One region of the Vibrio sp. 1580 genome, then DNA from elsewhere that is predicted to be linked to it. Evidence: riboswitches for the same ligand, from Rfam matches in the RefSeq annotation. Region 1 holds a riboswitch; each other region holds the start of a gene.

Region 1 (6,324 bases):
CAACTAATGGTCTGATGTTCATCTTGCTTGGAAAAGCGAGCACTTTGCAGTGCATTAGTTAGCATTAAATCCAAGCTAGGTTGCTCTAACGACTCAGAGTAGCTTGTCGCAACGCGCGCATCTTTCACAACACGAACACCCAGAACTTGGCTTGAGCTTACTTTGTACTCATCCAGCTTTCCTTGGTTCGCTTTCAGAGAAAAGCTGCTGTTGCGGTTTACAATGACGTCCGCTTCTGCACCTTGGCGTTTTGCTTCTGATAGGACGTAATCAACCGCATTAAGAAGTTGTTGTTCTTGGCTCATTAGTTACCGCCTCCTACCAGAATATTATCGACTTTCAGCGTTGGCTGACCGACTGTTGTTGGCACTGAGCCACTCACGGAACCACACATGCCCGGCGCAAGCGCCATGTCCTTACCAACCATGCTGATTTCTTTCAACACTTTTGGACCTGTGCTGATCAGCGTTGCTGTTTTCAGAGGCTTGGTGATTTTGCCATTTTCAATGAGATAAGCTTCACGAACAGCAAAGTTAAACTCACCCGTGCCCGGTTGAACCGAGCCGCCGCCCATCTTCTTCGCATAGATGCCACGTTCGATGCCTGCCAGCATATCATCAAGTGAATGCTCGCCTTCTTCGATAAAGGTGTTACGCATACGCGAGGTTGGTGCGAACTTGTAGTTTTGACGACGACCAGAACCCGTTGGCTCGTAACCTGTCTTCATGCCACCCATTTTATCGACCATGAAGCTGGTTAGCTTACCGTCTTTGATCAATTGAGTGCGCTGAGTCTTCATACCTTCGTCATCAACATGAATCGAGCCCCATTCGTTGGTCATGGTGCCATCATCGACCGCATTCACTGCGGTGTGAGCAACCATTTCGCCCATCTTGTCGTGGAATACTGAAGCTTTCTTCGCAACTGAAGTGGTTTCTAGCAAGTGACCACATGCTTCATGGAAGATAACGCCGCCAAAGCCGTTACCAATCACCACCGGCATTTCACCCGATGGACAAGCATCTGCGCCAAGTTTTACTAACGCTTGCTGCGCGATAGTTTGACCTAGCTCTTTGGCATCAAGCTGTTCACTGAATTCCCAACCAGCAAGAGCGCCAGGACCTTCCATACCAGAAGACTGCTCATTACCTTTTTGCGCGACAGTGTTACCAGCAACACGAATGTAGTGGCGAGTATCGTCAACGTGTAGACCTTCTGAGTTGAAGATAGACACTTGTTGTTCACGCTGAAGCACGCTGCCAATAAACTGGCTGATATGCTCACTCTCAGCACGTGCGGCTTGGTCAACTTTCAATAGAAACGCGATTTTTGAATCTAGGTTAGCATCCTTACTTAGCGGCATGCGGCAACCATGTTGGATTGGGTAGCGGTTCAAATTCAAAGAACCCGCTGACGCGATTTGCTCACGCTTGTCTTTTGCAGCAAGCAGCGAGGTTACGCGCTTTAGTTCGGCTTCATCTGTGCTGTTGGTGTAACCGTAAAGCACCTTATGACCGAAAAAAAGACGAATACCGATACCAAAATCGATACCCGAGTTAACCTTATCCACTTCACCAGATGCGAGCTGGACAGTGTTGGTTTGGTGATGTTCAACGAATAGTTCAGCGAAATCAGCCCCCAAAAAGAGCGCATGATCGATCACTGACTTCGCTGTTACAGAATTAAGCATGAAGTCTCCTTGCTCGATGATCGTCTTAGCCATCCTAATTAACTGTGAAAAAGTTCAACAAAGTTAAATTGGCAACACGTTAAATTTTAACAGTTTTTTAACCTTGTTTTATGCTAATCCTTGCTTAACGAGACCACGATTATTTATTAAATATTCCAGGTTCTGCTCATTCACCAGAGCGTTGCACTAGTAAATTCCACCCAGCAAACCATTTAGGTGCTTACTTTATCACTCACCTCGCATAATTGAATACTCATTATAATTACGCTCAAAAAACGTATCCCTTCCGCAATGGTCCTGCTATCATCCGAACGAAATAGTCGGGGGGCCACACGACAAGTGTTGGCTGAGATCGAAATTCGAGACCCGTTGAACCTGATTCAGTTAGCACTGACGTAGGGAACTATGCACACTTTGCCTTTCGTCGCCCCTCTTAGGTAAGCGATAGCGATCGAAAAATCGATCTATCTGCAATGGTCAAGGTCAGTTCCTATACGTCTTGTAGTAGGAGCGACCATGACGCAGCAATCACAACCTCATTCACATCAAACGCCAGCCTTGCCTACCCCTATCGTATTGACCATCGCGGGCTCAGACAGTGGTGGCGGTGCAGGTATTCAAGCTGACATCAAAGCGATGTCCGCAACTGGTAGCTTTGCCTGCTCAGTGATTACCGCCATCACCTCACAAAACACTCAAGGCGTCTCTGCGATTTTCCCAATTCCTCTCGACCATGTAGAGAGTCAACTCGATGCGGTATTCACCGACCTCAACATCGTTGCAGTAAAAGTGGGCATGCTGGCCGATTCCAACATCATCAAAGTCGTTGCTGACAAAATTAAACAATACCAGCCAAAACACCTCGTGATTGACCCTGTAATGGTGGCCACCAGCGGCGATCTATTACTGGAACAGTCGGCAATCAGCACTTTAAAAGAAGAATTGATTCCGCTCGCAGACATCATTACCCCTAACCTACCCGAAGGCGCAGCATTGACGGGTAAGCCAATGCCTCAATCAGAATCTGAAATGAACGATATGATTACCGACCTTCGTGCGCTTGGCGCCAAAGCTATTCTGCTCAAAGGCGGTCACCTTGAAGAAAATGAAAACAGCAACGATCTGCTTATCATGCAAGACAGTGCCGAGTTAATTAGCGCCAAGCGATTTCCAACCAAAAACACCCATGGCACAGGCTGTACACTTTCTTCCGCCATTGCGTCTTATCTTGGCCAAGGCAACAACCTACACAAAGCGGTGCACCTGGGTAAGCAGTACATCAGCCAAGCTATCGCGCACGCTGATGAATTGGATGTAGGTAAAGGCCATGGCCCTGTGAACCACTTTTTTGCGGGTCATACTTATGTTCGCTAACGCGATTGGCATTCAGCTTTCCGATGCTAGTCTGCGATACAAAGACAGCCAAACACCAACGCTAGCAGGGTTGAGTATGACTATTCCTGCTAATCAATGGACAGTGTTACTTGGTCGCAGTGGCTGCGGAAAAACGACGATCCTTCGTTATCTAGCGGGTTTGTTAGACGACAAAGTCGAATGGCATGGCGAGTTAACGACCACGGATGGCATCACCTTACACAAGCGTATTGCCTACATGGCGCAGCAAGACTTGTTGCTGCCGTGGTTGAATGTGTTAGACAACGTCTGCCTCAGTTCTCGATTTTCTCAAGAGCAAGCACCAGAACAAAATAAACAACGTGCACTGACTTTACTCAGCCAAGTGGGACTCGCCGATTACCCGGATGCTAAGCCAGCTCAGCTCTCTGGCGGCATGAGACAACGTGTTGCCCTTGCTCGCACTCTGATGCAAGACAAGCCTCTGGTTCTGATGGATGAGCCTTTCTCTGCGTTGGACGCGGTTACTCGCCATAAGTTGCAAACCTTGTCTGCCGAGTTACTGAAAGATAAAACCGTTGTTCTTATTACCCACGACCCACAAGAAGCGGTGCGATTAGCTCACCAACTCTATGTACTGCAAGGCACGCCTGCGCAAGCTCAGCACTTGGTTGTTCCGGATTCCAAGCCACCACGAGTTCTCGATGGAGAGTGCGCCGCGCTTCAACAAGCGATTTTGGATCAATTGGAGAAAGACTATGAGTGATATGACTCAGTACAACTCCGTTTCGGCACGTATTGGTAAAAAAGAACGCGTGACCCATCCAGCTCTGCGCTTGGTAATCAGCACAGCGGTGATCTTGGGATTGTGGCAGTTGGTTGTGGTGGTATTCGACATGCCAGGCTTCATCTTACCTTCACCAATTGAAGTGCTGGATAGATTGGTCACTCGTTACGATGTCTTGCTCAAACATACTTGGGTTACCGCGCAAGAGATCTTACTTGGCTTGGCGCTTGGATTATCGATGGGTTTGCTGTTCGCATTGCAAATGCTGATGTTCGAGCCGCTGAAGCGTTGGTTATTGCCTATTCTGATTGCTAGCCAAGCGATCCCTGTGTTCGCCATCGCGCCAGTGCTCATGCTTTGGCTGGGTTACGGTATTGCATCGAAAGTCGTCATGGCAGCGATCATCATCTTTTTCCCCATCACGACATGTTGCTATGACGGCTTACGCAATACACCAACAGGTTACCTCGATCTTGCCAAGACCATGGGCGCGTCTAAATGGCAGCTACTTCGTCATATTCAATTGCCAGCCGCCCTACCAACTTTAGCCTCAGGTATTCGTGTTGCCGTCGTTATTGCGCCAATTGGAGCAGTGGTCGGTGAGTGGGTAGGTTCAAGTGAAGGCTTGGGTTATCTGATGCTCCAAGCCAACGCTCGCATGATCATTGATGAGATGTTTGCGGCGCTGTTTATCCTAGCCGTGCTGTCTATCTCACTCTACTTCATCACCGATAAATTATTGAAAAAAGCCATCCCTTGGGAAAGCAAATAATTACAGAAAATAACCAAAGAAAATTGGGAAAGAAAAGGAAGAACCCCGTGAATAAAAACAAACTTATGAGCGCTGCTGCTCTACTCGCTTCAGTGGTATCAACCAATGTGCTTGCAGCAGAAAAAGAGATGACACTGATGTTGGATTGGTTCGTCAACCCAAATCATGGTCCTATCGTGATTGCCAAAGAGCGTGGTTACTTCAAAGAACAAGGTTTGAAGGTCAACATTCAAGAGCCGGCAGATCCAAGCACGCCACCTAAGTTGGTCGCGGCGGGTAAAGTCGACATGGCGATTTCTTACCAACCAAGCCTAACTATCGATGTCGCGGCGGGTTTGCCACTAATCCGCTCTGCGACTTTGATTGCTACGCCACTCAACACGTTGATGGTGCTGGATAACGGTAAGAATGAAAACCTTGGCGACTTGAAAGGCAAGAAGATCGGTATTGCGATCGCAGGCAACGAAGAAGCGACAATCGGCACCATGCTAGCGCAAGAAAACGTGAAGTTTTCTGACGTACAAATCATCAACGTAGGTTGGGCGCTGTCTTCGTCTCTTGCGTCTGGCAAGGTGGATGCGATTTGGGGCGGTCTACGTAACTTCGAAACCAACCAACTGGCACTAGAAGGTTATAAAGCTAAGGCCTTCTTCCCTGAAGAACACGGCGTGCCAGCGTATGACGAGTTAGTCTTCGTAGCCAATGCAAAAAACTACGACAAAGAAGCCATCAAGGCATTCAACAAAGCACTAGAGCAAGCGACCACTTACATCGTTAACCATCCAAAAGAGTCGTGGAAAGAGTTCGTGGCTTATTCACCAGACACGCTCAACAACGAGCTTAACCAACGCGCTTGGAACGACACGCTAACTCGTTTCGCTCTTCGTCCATCCGCAGTAGATCTGAAACGCTACGATGATTATGCGCAGTTCATGTATTCACAAAACATCATCGAAACACTGCCAAAAGCGAAAGATTACGTACCGAGCTTTGACTAATTCTACTGACCTTAGGACCTAAGCCTAGGGTCTTTTGATAACGAGATACTCATAATGAAATACCAAGATTTGATCGACGCTTGCCGCCAAGATTGGCAAGAATACACTGAGCATGCTTTCGTGCAGCAATTGGCGCAAGGCACTCTGGCTCAGCCTTGTTTTCTGCATTACCTAAAGCAGGATTTTCTTTTCCTAAAGCAGTACGCACGAGCTTACGCATTAGCGATCTACAAAGCACGTACTTTGGATGACATGCGCCGTGCCCTACCAAGCGTACACGCATTGCTCGATTCTGAAATCGCCCACCACGTGACTTACTGTGAGCAATGGGGACTGACAGAATCCGACTTAGAAAACGAGCCAGAAGATTTCGGCACTGTGGCTTACACCCGTTACGTATTAGATGCTGGCATGACGAGCGATCTTGTTGATCTATACGCGGCACTAGCACCATGCTCTATCGGTTATGCCGTAATCGGTAAGATGCTGATTGAAGACGAAAGCACTGTGCTCGAAGGTAACCCATACGCAAGTTGGATCAACCTCTACGGTGGTGAGGAATTCCAATCTGGTGTCGCAAAAGGTGCAGAACACTTTAATCAGTTATTGGCGGAAATCGATATCAATAGTCAGCGTGGTCAAAACCTGATTCAGGTATTCAAAACTGCAACGCGTATGGAAGTGGCATTCTGGCAACAAGGTCTAAACGCTCAGCAAGATTAAT
Region 2 (6,324 bases), on a different contig from region 1:
TTGCCGCTATCGCTTGGTAGTTACCAAGTGTGCCCACTACCGGGCCGACAACACCGCTCTCACTGCATTTTTGACTTTGTGGTAATTCGTCAAACGGATACAAACAGCGGTAACAGGCTTTACTCTGCACTTCTTGTTCACTTGGTGTTTGGTAATCAAAGACAGCAAATTGCCCTTGCCAACCAATTGCCGCCGCTGAGATGAGTGGCGTATTTTGCTCGAAACAAACTTGGTTAATTAGCTGACGCGTTGGCATGTTATCGGTGCAGTCGAGCACCACATCCGCTAGCATCACCTCAAGCTGAAGCTGTGCTTTGTCTAATCGCTTATTGATAGCACGAATTTGAACCATAGTATTAAGTTCAGTAAGTTGCTTTACAGTCGCTTTTGTTTTCGCAACTTGGAGGTCTTGTTCACGATAAATGATCTGACGTTGTAGGTTACTGCTATCAACTTCATCGTCATCGACTACAACCAATTTACCAACGCCCGCTGACGCCAAGTACAAACTCGCTGCGCTCCCCAATCCACCACAACCGATGATCAGCACATGCGATTTGCTCAAACGCTCTTGCCCAACTTCGGCAATTTCTGGCAGAGCGACTTGACGTTGATAGCGAAGGAACTGCTTATCCGTGAGCATGCTCGCCTCTCTTACTAAGCGCCAACTCACTATTCTGATCAGTAAACGTTAGCTGTCTTTCCTTCATCAGTTGTGCAAAAAACTCGATAACGAACTGAGGTGATTCTGCCAACGTAATAGCACGCACAACTGCCAAACTAGAGACGCCTGTGCGCCAAACTTGGTCTGCATTAGATTGGTCAATGCCACCAATCGCGACCGTCGGAAAGCCAAGCACATAGTCACTACCTGCTTTGTCTTTTGCGGGACGGAAAACCAACTCTGTGTTTCCGTAAGGAATGCTATCAATCAGCTTTTGATAAAGAGACAAGCGCACCAAACCTTGTGGTTTCGATGGCATCTGTTTTGTGGTGGTTGGGAAAATATGCCCTAGCGCGATGTAACTAGGATGAATTTGTACGATGCGCAGTAGCTCATAATAACCATGAGTAGAAAGACCAAGACGAATGCCGGCTTTAGTTAGCTGAGCCAAATTCGATTCTTCTATGTCTTCTTGTCCTAGGTGAACACCATAAGCGCCATGCTTGATTGCCAACTGCCAATAGTCATTGATGAACACTTGTGCTTGATACTGACGACCTAGCTCAATTGCTCGAATGATCTGTTGTTCTAAATCGGCTTGTTGTGGGTCCTTGATTCGCAGTTGAATAGTGTTGATGCCTAGTGGCAGTAAACGCTCAATCCAAGCAACGTCATCAACGACTGGGTAGAGCCCTAGACTTTGCTTAGTCAGAGTTGGAAAGCTAACGCTCTCGCCTTGTGCAGACCAACCAACTTGAATACCTAGTCGGTTATCCTCCAGTACAGGTGTGGGGAAATCATCAAATTGGTCAGCCCACCGAGTAGATCTTCCCTCATCAAGGTTGTCATTCAACAGTGTTTCACGTGAAACATTCGCTTGCTGAGTTAGCATTCCTCGAGCAAGTGTTAACGCATCTTCGATAGGAAAATCGAGTACTGTCAGCGTTACTATCCAAGCAAGGTGATGTTCAGGATTGAACATTGCGTTGAATTTGGACTTAACGGAAAGCGCTCTCACTTCGTTGTTAATTGGGTGACGCCAGATATCAAGCTGAAACACTTTCTCCTTTTCATCGGATACCTGCGTATCAGCAATGCCAATATGAATCGCTTTCGACGGTTGCTTAGCACACGCTTCTACCGATAAAGCAGAGCGGTAATAGAGCACAAATGAACTCTCATTCTCAGAGTCATAATCATCAATGAGATCAGTCGTTATGTGTGTGGTCTGTTGGCCGCGAACAAGCTGAATAGATTGAGTTGGGCTCACACCCAACTCAATGTCTTCAATGCAAAAACCCTGTTCTTTCGCCAACAACAAACATTGCTGAACTAAACCTGTCAGTTCAATCAACGATGACGGAATAAGGATTTTGCTCATTAGTCACTCACCTCGGCATGTGCTGCTGGGTGGTATAGCTCAGAACCTGACTCTCTAAATTCTTGCGATTTCTGACGCATCCCCTCAAGAGGGTCATCCAGCATTTTGATTGAGATAGCTTGGTCCGCAGCAACTTGCTCTGTGTCTTTCGCATATTCTCGAACCTCTTGCGAGATCTTCATCGAGCAGAACTTTGGCCCGCACATCGAACAGAAGTGAGCAACTTTTCCAGACTCTTGAGGCAAGGTTTCGTCATGGAAAGCGCGCGCGGTATCTGGATCGAGTGATAAGTTGAATTGGTCTTCCCAGCGGAACTCGAAGCGAGCTTTAGAAAGCGCGTTATCACGAACTTGTGCACCAGGATGTCCCTTCGCCAAATCCGCGGCGTGCGCAGCAAGCTTGTAAGTTATCATGCCTACTTTCACGTCTTCTTTGTTTGGTAAACCAAGATGCTCTTTAGGAGTGACGTAGCAAAGCATCGCACAGCCATACCAGCCAATCATGGCAGCACCAATACCTGAAGTAATATGGTCGTAACCTGGAGCAACGTCTGTCGTCAATGGGCCAAGGGTATAGAAAGGAGCTTCATGGCAGTGCTCTAACTGTTCTTCCATGTTCTCTTTGATCATGTGCATTGGAACATGACCAGGACCTTCGATAATCACCTGTACGTCGTATTCCCACGCTATCTTGGTTAACTCACCAAGGGTACGAAGCTCTGCAAATTGCGCTTCGTCGTTAGCATCGGCCACCGAGCCAGGACGCAGACCATCACCGAGAGAAAGTGCCACATCATACTTAGCACAGATTTCACAGATCTCTCGGAAGTGGGTATATAAGAAGCTTTCTTGGTGATGCGCTAAACACCATTTCGCGATGATAGAACCACCACGAGAGACGATGCCAGTAACGCGTTTTGCAGTCATTGGCACATAACGAAGTAGTAAACCGGCATGGATAGTAAAGTAGTCAACGCCCTGCTCTGCTTGCTCAATCAGGGTATCGCGCATCACTTCCCAGTTAAGGTTTTCAGCAACACCATTCACTTTCTCAAGCGCTTGGTACATTGGTACGGTACCGATCGGAACCGGACTGTTACGTAGAATCCACTCGCGAGTTTCGTGAATATTACGTCCAGTAGAGAGATCCATAACGGTATCGCCACCCCAGCGCGTTGCCCATACTAACTTCTCTACTTCTTCTTCAATCGAAGAAGTGACCGATGAGTTACCGATGTTGGCATTCACCTTGACCAAAAAATTACGGCCAATGATCATTGGTTCAGATTCTGGGTGGTTAATATTGGAAGGGATAATAGCGCGACCTTCGGCGACTTCTTTACGCACGAATTCGGCGGTAATATCTTTTGGTAGGTTCGCTCCGAAGCTTTGACCCGGATGCTGTTGATTCAGCACTTCATCGCGATACTTGGCACGCCCCATGTTTTCACGCAGCGCGATATATTCCATTTCTGGGGTAATAATACCTTTGCGAGCATAGTGCAATTGAGTCACACAATGGCCATCTTTGGCACGTCGAATACGTGGTAGATTACCGTAACGAAGATCGTCTAGTGTTTCGTCTTCTAAGCGTTCTTTGGTGTACACCGAGCTTACTTCATCAAGTAGCTCAGTATCGGCGCGCTCTTCAATCCACCCTTCTCTCAGCTTAGGTAAGCCGTTATAGAGGTCTATGGTGTGCTCTGGATCTGTGTATACACCCGACGTATCGTAAACGCGTACTGGCTCATTAGGTTCGAAAATAGGCGCTTCTTTTGTGCCTCCAATAAGGCTATCAGCGAGTGATATTTCACGCATTGGCACACGAATATCTGGACGTGAACCTTCTACGTAGACTTTGCTTGAATTGGGGTACGGTTGTACCGAGAGTGTATCAATGAACTGTTTTGCTTCCAGTCTCGCTTGTTTGCGACTCGACATAGCATTTTTCCTTGCTTTGTTATACTAGATAAAAAGTAATTGGATAAAAATGCTTGGCGGATAGATGCGACAAGAGGAGTCAAATTAAGGCTAGTTAAAGCTTACGATATTTGCCTGTAACAACATTCGACTTTTGATAGGTCAACCAGAAAGAACTCCGGTGTGAATATCTTCTCTTGTTCCCTTCGCAGATTCTAATCTGATCAGGTTCAACGGATCCCGAATTAACGGTCTCAGCCTTATGGCACTCCGACAAGTGATGTCAGTATATAAAAACGGCTTGGTGAAACCAAGCCGACCTGTTCAATTTTTAACTACTTTGCTAGCTGCGCATCAATAATTGAAAGCCTATCCACGCAGCTGAAATACTTAACACTACATTCAACAATACGTTCAACCCCATCTTAAAGAAAGCGCCCTGCTGCATAAGCAACACATTATCCATCGAGAAGGTGGAAAACGTCGTTAGTGCCCCTAAAAAACCCAAGCCAATCACTTGTCGCCAAGGTTCCGTTGCCAAAAGTTCATTATCGAAAGCTGCTATCAATAAGCCCATCATAAATGAGCCAACAACGTTAACGGTTAACGTACCATATGGAAAACCACGCCCCAATAAAATGACACAAAGTTCAGAAATTAAGTAACGAGAACATGCACCAAATGCACCACCCAATGCAATAAAACCCAAAACGGATAGTTGTCCCATAATTCCCCCAGAAAAGTTAATGGCGACATTGTAATCAAATTTACGGCAATAGTGATTATACAATCTTAGAATTCAGCAAAGTATAGCGCTTAAAACTTATCAAGATTTTAAAAGTTACAGGAGTCACTTTACTTCAATGTACCCCATCAAACCCGTCTTCATATGTTCAATTACATGACAATGGTACATCCAACGCCCTGGGTTATCTGCAACAAATGCCGCTTTCGCACTGCCGTTTTTTCCAAGTAAGACCGTATCGGTATGAAACGGTTCGTCGAGTTTTTTGCCATCTAACTCAAGAACCGTAAATGTGTGTCCATGAAGATGAATAGGATGATGATATTGGGTGACGTTCTTTAGGTTGAAGATATAGGTTTTTCCAATCTCCAATGTTGAAAGCGGCGCTGGAATATTATCTTTGCTCATTCCCTCCCAAGCCCGTTTGTTCATCAGCCAGAATTGGGGGATCGCTTTGCCCGATTGATCAGCAGGAGTGATCGCCCCCTCCCACTCAAACACATAATCGATTTGCTCTGCATTTTTCAAATCGAGAGCTGGTACAGGGTTGAGAGGTAATAAAGGCAGTTTCTGGTTGTTCGACAGGTCAGACTCAACAACGTCAAACTCGCACAAAGGGAATGGGAAGCGTCCTTTCATTTGACGCACATAAACACGTGTTCCAGCCTTCGGAGCAATCAATCCGATATCTAACCTCATTCCCGGACCAATTTTGTGCTGAGTGAGCTTATAAGGCGCTTTAACAGGATTACCATCAATAGCAATAACCCAAGCCTCTGCACCTTCAATAGCGATCGGGTAAGTAATGGTATTATCGACATTAGCAATTCTTAATCGCGTAGTGGCATTCTGCTTCAGCGTATAAACAGGTTCATGCACACCATTGACGCTACTCCACTCTCCGGGAGTCCCCATACGAGCGCTCAAGCGCGGTACCATAAGGTTCTTCCACTGACCTTGTTTGTCTAAATGCCAATGCTTTAGAACTATTTCCTGTTCTTCATCAAATAGAACAGGCTCAGCCTCTTCAACGATAATTAGCCCAACTAAGCCCATACCAAGTTGCTTAACGCTATTCATGTGGGGGTGATACCAAAACGTGCCTGCATCTGGCGGTGTAAATTCATAAACGAATGTTTCACCCGGCATGATAGGCGGCTGGCTTAAGAAAGGTACACCATCCATTTCAATAGGGATTCGCAAGCCATGCCAGTGGATTGCAGTCGGCTCTGAAAGCTTGTTAGTAAACCTAATTATAACTTTCTCGCCTTGGCGACAACGAATCGTAGGCGCTGGAATCGAACCATTAAATGCGAGTACGTCTGTGTTAAACCCAGGGATAAATTCTGCAGTAGAAGGCTCTGCAGTGATATCGTATATATATTGCCTCTGCTTATTAGTGCTCCTAGATAGAGAACATGCAGGTAGAACGGTAAGCGCGGAGATTGCTAAGGATGATTGAAGAAAGCGTCGACGAGATATATCCATACATAGTTACTCATTAATCCAGATCGGTTGAGTGTAACTAAATATAAATAGTGATTCCCCTTTATTATTAAAATTTCGGGCCACTGATCATTACAGCTAACTGTAGTTTCGTTCGTTCAGTAGATTA
Region 3 (6,324 bases), on a different contig from region 1:
GCTGGCCACCAGAAAGATGCTCTGGCAAACGGTCGAGGTACTCTGCAACACCAACTTGCTGCGCGGCTTGTTCAATCTGACGATTTTGGTCCACCGTAAGCTTTAGCCCTGGGTGTAAGCCCAAACCGATGTTGTCACGCACCGATAAGTGAGCAAACAAATTGTGCTCTTGGAACAACATAGAGAACGGACGCAGATAAGGCTCTTTACGCACAATGGACTCACCATCAACACAAATATCACCACGGTCAGGATGGATGAATCCTGCCACCAACGCCAGCAAGGTTGACTTCCCTGCCCCACTTGGTCCCATCAGCGATACAATCTGTCCTTGCTCAATCGTTAAGTCAAAACGAAACAGTTCACGTTGGTAGGTGTACTGCACATCATCCAACACTAACATTACGCTCTCTCCTTCGTTTTCAATACTTTCTCAATCAAGGCAAAACAGCCCACACTCAACAACAATAGGGTCACCGATACCACCGCAGCTGCGTCCATCTGATAACTGCCAAGCAACTGGAACAAATACAGAGGTAAGGTACGAAACTCTTGTCCACCAAACAGTGCTATGGCACTTAAATCCCCTATTGCAAACATAAAGCTGATCGCAAACGCATGTGCAAACGGCTTGCGTAGCGCCTGCCACTCCACCACTTTAAACCGTTGCCAGCCACGCATGCCTAAGCTGGCACATACATACTGATACTGTTGTTCAATGTGCAGCATTGGCTGCGCTAGCGTTTTGATCACGTAAGGCAAAGCCATCAAACCGTTCACCAAAATCACGACAAAAAATGCCAAGCTAAAAACATCGGTAAATGCGCGCAGTAGTAAGAATAAACCGGTGCTAATCACCAGACCTGGAGTCACCAAAATAACGGTGCCGATTAACTCAATCTGATCGGCTCGCGTGTTTTTGTACTGCAACCGCCAACGGCGACTGGTCAATAGTATGGACACCCCTGCAGCGACCGCAAGCGCGCTAGCGACACAGGCGACTTTGAGGGAGTTCAATAGCGCAGACCAAAAACGCTCATCGGTTAATACTGTCCAAACTTGTTGGTTGATGCCACTCAGTAACACCATCAATAACGGCGGTATTACCAGTAAAAAGGCACCTATGATCCAAAAGCTATCCCAAGCTTTTGACCACCCATGATCCTTCGTTAAATATTGCTGTACCGATGTGCTTCCAGCACTGATAGAAACAGGCCTTGTTAACTTCTGCACTCCAATAGCAAGCAGTCCACATAACAGCATCTGCCACAGCGCCAATAACGCCCCAGCTTGTAAATCAAAATCAAACTTAATCGCTTGGTAAATGGCCAATTCAATGGTGGTGGATTTTGGCCCGCCCCCCAATGCCATTACAGTGGCAAAACTGGTAAAGCACAACATAAACACCAACCCACAAACGTGGGGAAGCTGCTGCCTTAAACGCGGCCATTCTACCCAGCGAAACTTATCCCAATGGCTCATCCCAAGATGCGCGCAAAGCTTATGCTGCTCGGCAGGAATAGACTCCAAGGCTTGCAGAAGCAATCGTGCCGCGTAAGGTAAATTAAAGAACACATGGGCGAGTAAAATGCCGTTCAAACCGTAAATAGAGAATGGCAGTTTAGTGTCGAAACTTTGCAACCACTGCGCCAACAAACCACTGTTGCCATAAATCGCTAACAGCCCAAAAACACCAACCAAAACCGGCAAAACCAGTGTCGATGCAAACAGCTTAAGCAGTAATGATTTACCAATAAATTGGCGACGCGAAAGTGCGTGCGCTACTGGAATGGCAAAGCCAACACTGAGCAATGTGGAAAGAAACGCTTGGTAGAAACTGAACTTGGTGACATGTTGATAGTACGGGTCGCCCCATACCACAGACACATCAAGTGAAGGGGCTTGAACAATCAAAGCACCTAGGGCAGAAATAACAAAGGTCGCGATGATCATCGCGACCCCTAAACCTATTTTTGGAACAGAATTCAAAGGTAAAACCTATCTCATTCAGATGAGGATGGAAACGTCAGCTAAAACGTCAATGCGCTTTGCCATTCGCGAATCCAAGACTTACGCATTTTTGCCACTTCATCAGCACTAAAGCTCAACGACTTGCTTGGAACACTCAAAGTTTCAAAACCTTTAGGTAACTCAACGTCAGTGACTGGGTACATCCAGTTACCCGTTGGCATCGCCGATTGGAACTCATCACTTAAAATGAAACTCATAAATTGATCAGCAAGTTCTGAATTTTTTGCCCCTTTCACTTTGGCGGCTACTTCAACTTGCATGTAGTGGCCTTCAGCAAAATTCGCCGTAGCAAACTTCGAATCGTTTTCCGCAATTAAGTGGTACGCAGGTGAAGTGGTGTAAGAAAGCACTAAATCGGACTCACCATTGAGGAACATAGAATACGCCTCAGACCAACCTTTCGTGACCGTTACGGTTTTGCTCGCTAGCTTCTGCCACGCTTGCGTCACATCGTCGCCATAAATAGATTTCATCCATAGCATTAAGCCTTGGCCCGGCGTTGAAGTCCGCGGATCTTGGTAAATCACTTTCAGATCGTTGCGCGTTTCCACCAGCTCTTTCATGCTTTTCGGCGGATTAGCCAGTTTCTCTTTGTTGTACACAAACGCGAAGTAGCCGTAATCGTACGGTACAAACGTCGTGTCACTCCAACCGTTTGGTAACACTGTGTTAGCCGTATCCACATTGTGCTCGGCAAGCAGATCGGTTTTCTTCGCTTCTGCCATCAGATTGTTATCCAAACCTAATACGATGTCCGCTTTGCTATTACCGCCTTCAAGACGAAGACGATTCAGAATCGACACACCATCGTCCAACGCTACGAAGTTAACGTCACAGCCACATTTTGCTTCAAAAGCTTGCTCGATTTTAGGACCCGGCCCCCAATCTGCGGCAAAAGAGTCGTAGGTATAGATGGTTAATGTGTTTTCAGCGGCAAACGCTGAAGTAGAAGTGATTGCAGCTAAGGCAATCAGATTTAGAGTGGGTTTCACTGCTCGCTCTCCATGAGTATTTCAGAGAAATAAGTTGAGCGGCACAGGGTTTGAGGCGGCTATTAAGGACTTCCAATATCCAGACTCAATTCCTACGCCAGCATTATCTGGTTCAGGTAATACGGGTCCCTAGTTAAACACTTAGGTCTCAGCGCCCCAATGCATTGATTGACTCAATGCTAAATGGGTTTGCTCCCCGATGAGTTGGATGGATTGTAAAGGTATTTGAGTGGTTACACAATCAGCTCACGATCGCTGGTCATAACCCCAACGAGGCACCAAACCTTGCTCAATACCTAAGTGGTCAAGAATTCTCGCCACCATAAAATCCACTAAGTCTTCAATACTCTTTGGCTGATGATAGAAGCCTGGAGCTGCTGGCATGATGGTGACGCCCATTTGCGACAGTTTGTGCATGTTCTCCAGATGTAGCGTTGAAAATGGTGTTTCGCGAACCACGAGCAACAGCTGCCCGCGCTCTTTCATTACCACATCAGCGGCCCGCTCGATCAAGTTATCTGACATACCATGCGCAATCGCTGCAACGCTTCCCGCAGAACATGGGCAAACCACCATTTGCTTTGGTGCAGCAGAACCAGACGCAACCGGTGAGAACCAGTCATCTTTACCGCAAACGGTGATGTTATCGGGATTGCAGTTCAGGTGCTCTACCAATGCTTGCTGCGCCGCTTCTGGGCCACTTGGTAGCTTAAGATTATGCTCGGTTGCCATCACAACACGAGCCGCCGAAGAAATCAGAACGTAGACATGATAATCCGCCGCAACCAAGCATTCTAAAAGACGAAGGCCGTAGGGAGCACCAGAAGCACCCGTTAATGCCAACGTGATGGCTTTTTTATGAGAGGGTTGTGTTTTGTTTTGCATATCAATCAGGCTTTTTGTTTTAACTGCTCAAGAAGTTTTCCGTGAATACCACCAAAGCCACCGTTGCTCATGACTAGAATTTGGTCACCTGGTCGCGCACGTTCGACGATCTTGGCTACAAAGTTATCTATATCCGCATCGACAAACGCTGGCTGTGTGCATTGGTCGGCAATGTCTTGCACAGACCACTCGATATTATCTGGCTGGAACAAGAAGACTTCATCTGCACTGTGTAGTGACTCTGCAAGTGTGTTTTTGTGTACACCTCGCTTCATGGTGGCAGACCGCGGCTCTAACACAGCAAGGATGCGTTTTTCACCTACCTTGTTACGCAAACCACCGACAGTAAGTTCAATTGCCGTTGGGTGATGCGCAAAATCATCGTAAACCGTCACACCTTGTTCTTCACCTTTCAGCTCTAAACGGCGCTTGGTATTGATGAAACGCCCTAATGCCTGGCAAGCAAGATCCGGAGTGACTCCAACATGTCGTGCAGCAGCGATTGCCATCAGCGCATTATCCACATTGTGGTCACCCACCAAATTCCATTCGACGGTACCAACCTTCTCGCCTTGCAACGCAACGTCAAATTTTGAGCCATCAAGCACTAATTTGTGCGCTTGCCAGTCACCATTCTCACCAGAGAACTGTTTTTCAGTCCAGCAGCCACGCTCTAATACATCCGCTAACGCTTGATCTTTCCTCGGCGCTAAGATCAATCCATTGCCCGGTACAGTTCGCACTAAATGATGGAATTGGCGCTTGATCGCTTCTAGATCATCGAAGATATCAGCATGATCGAACTCAAGGTTATTCATGATTAAAGTGCGAGGATGGTAATGCACAAACTTAGAACGCTTATCGAAAAAAGCACTGTCATATTCGTCGGCTTCAACGACAAAAAACATGCTTTCACCCAAACGAGCAGACACTCCGAAGTTACCGAGTACCCCACCGACTAAGAAACCCGGTTGATAACCACAATCTTCAAGTATCCAGGCAAGCATGCTCGACGTGGTCGTTTTCCCATGTGTACCCGATACCGCCAATACCCAACGATCATGCAGCAAAAACTCGTTGAGCCACTGCGGGCCAGAGGTGTAACGCATGTTAGTGTTGAGCACATGCTCGACACAAGGGTTGCCACGGCTCATCGCATTACCAATCACCACAAGATCTGGTTGAGGGTCGAGTTGAGACGGGTCAAAGCCTTCAATAATTTCAATACCTTGAGACTCAAGCAGTGTGCTCATTGGCGGATAAACGTTGGCATCAGAACCAGTGACTTTATGTCCTAATTGGCGCGCTAGAATCGCTGCGCCGCCCATAAATGTGCCACAGATACCCAAGATATGAATGTGCATAAACTAAACCTTGTAATGCGTTTTTTAATGCTTTCATTATCGCGATTACCGCCTGAAAAGCGAGTGACTTTAGCCTTCTTCTTGCAGTCCCTTTCACAAATATGACAAGGTTGAACACAGACTGTACAACCTCTTGCTTACTGATGAATCCCTCAAACAAGTCTACAAATAAATTGAGATCTCAAACAGTTACTTCATTACCATTAAAAAGATCTGCGACTTAAACTTACATCCAGCGCAATCGTTTAACATCCATAAAGAGATGCTCACTTGCGCACTACCCCCAATGAAATGAAAATGTAAGGATTAACCATGTCAGGACTGCGCACCCTAGGCGAGTTCATTGTCGAAAAACAAGCGGATTTCCCCCACGCTAGCGGTGATCTATCATCCCTTTTAGCCTCCATTCGTTTAGCTGCAAAAATCGTTAACCGCGAAATCAACGCAGCGGGTCTCGGTGATATCACTGGTGCTGTAGGCACGGAAAATGTCCAAGGTGAAGATCAGCAAAAGCTCGATGTTTACGCGAACGATAAGTTCAAAGCCGCGCTTGAAGCTCGTGATCAAGTGTGTGGCGTTGCCAGTGAAGAAGAAGACGAAGCAGTTGCGTTCAATAAAGAACTCAACCAAAACGCCAAATATGTAGTACTGATGGACCCACTTGATGGTTCTTCTAACATCGATGTGAACGTCTCTGTTGGTACTATCTTCTCGATTTACCGTCGTGTTTCTCCAATCGGTACTCCACCAACTGAAGAAGACTTCCTACAACCTGGTCACAAACAAGTGGCTGCGGGCTACGTAATTTACGGCTCCTCCACCATGTTGGTATACACAACTGGTAACGGCGTAAACGGCTTTACTTACGACCCATCTATCGGCAGCTTCTGTCTTTCTCATGAAAACATGATGATTCCTGATGATGGTAAGATCTACTCCATCAACGAAGGTAATTACATTCGTTTCCCTCAAGGGGTGAAGAAGTACATCAAGTACTGCCAAGAAAACGTGCCAGAAGACGGTCGCCCATACACTTCTCGCTACATTGGCTC

What was found. A riboswitch is a leader RNA that binds a small molecule or an ion and turns the genes downstream of it on or off. The one in region 1 is predicted to bind thiamine pyrophosphate.
Region 2: linked by a shared signal. The riboswitch ahead of thiC (phosphomethylpyrimidine synthase ThiC) and the one ahead of thiD (bifunctional hydroxymethylpyrimidine kinase/phosphomethylpyrimidine kinase) in region 1 are both predicted to bind thiamine pyrophosphate.
Region 3: linked by a shared signal. The riboswitch ahead of thiB (thiamine ABC transporter substrate binding subunit) and the one ahead of thiD (bifunctional hydroxymethylpyrimidine kinase/phosphomethylpyrimidine kinase) in region 1 are both predicted to bind thiamine pyrophosphate.

What each region holds. Positions count from the first base shown of each region.
Region 1 is NZ_JAWOVT010000003.1:2,928-9,251, forward strand. It holds gene R7093_RS05315 (TldD/PmbA family protein) at 1-305, opposite strand, end outside; gene R7093_RS05320 (TldD/PmbA family protein) at 305-1,690, opposite strand; TPP riboswitch at 2,002-2,109, shown strand; gene thiD (bifunctional hydroxymethylpyrimidine kinase/phosphomethylpyrimidine kinase) at 2,207-3,064, shown strand; gene R7093_RS05330 (ABC transporter ATP-binding protein) at 3,054-3,809, shown strand; gene R7093_RS05335 (ABC transporter permease) at 3,802-4,602, shown strand; gene R7093_RS05340 (ABC transporter substrate-binding protein) at 4,650-5,600, shown strand; gene tenA (thiaminase II) at 5,655-6,323, shown strand.
Region 2 is NZ_JAWOVT010000025.1:193-6,516, reverse strand. It holds gene R7093_RS22985 (HesA/MoeB/ThiF family protein) at 1-643, opposite strand, end outside; gene R7093_RS22980 (thiamine phosphate synthase) at 630-2,045, opposite strand; gene thiC (phosphomethylpyrimidine synthase ThiC) at 2,045-3,985, opposite strand; TPP riboswitch at 4,149-4,247, opposite strand; gene crcB (fluoride efflux transporter CrcB) at 4,308-4,691, opposite strand; gene R7093_RS22965 (multicopper oxidase family protein) at 4,815-6,197, opposite strand.
Region 3 is NZ_JAWOVT010000006.1:62,983-69,306, forward strand. It holds gene thiQ (thiamine ABC transporter ATP-binding protein) at 1-403, opposite strand, end outside; gene thiP (thiamine/thiamine pyrophosphate ABC transporter permease ThiP) at 403-1,989, opposite strand; gene thiB (thiamine ABC transporter substrate binding subunit) at 2,031-3,023, opposite strand; TPP riboswitch at 3,096-3,232, opposite strand; gene R7093_RS11225 (flavin prenyltransferase UbiX) at 3,270-3,908, opposite strand; gene mpl (UDP-N-acetylmuramate:L-alanyl-gamma-D-glutamyl-meso-diaminopimelate ligase) at 3,914-5,272, opposite strand; gene fbp (class 1 fructose-bisphosphatase) at 5,585-6,324, shown strand, end outside.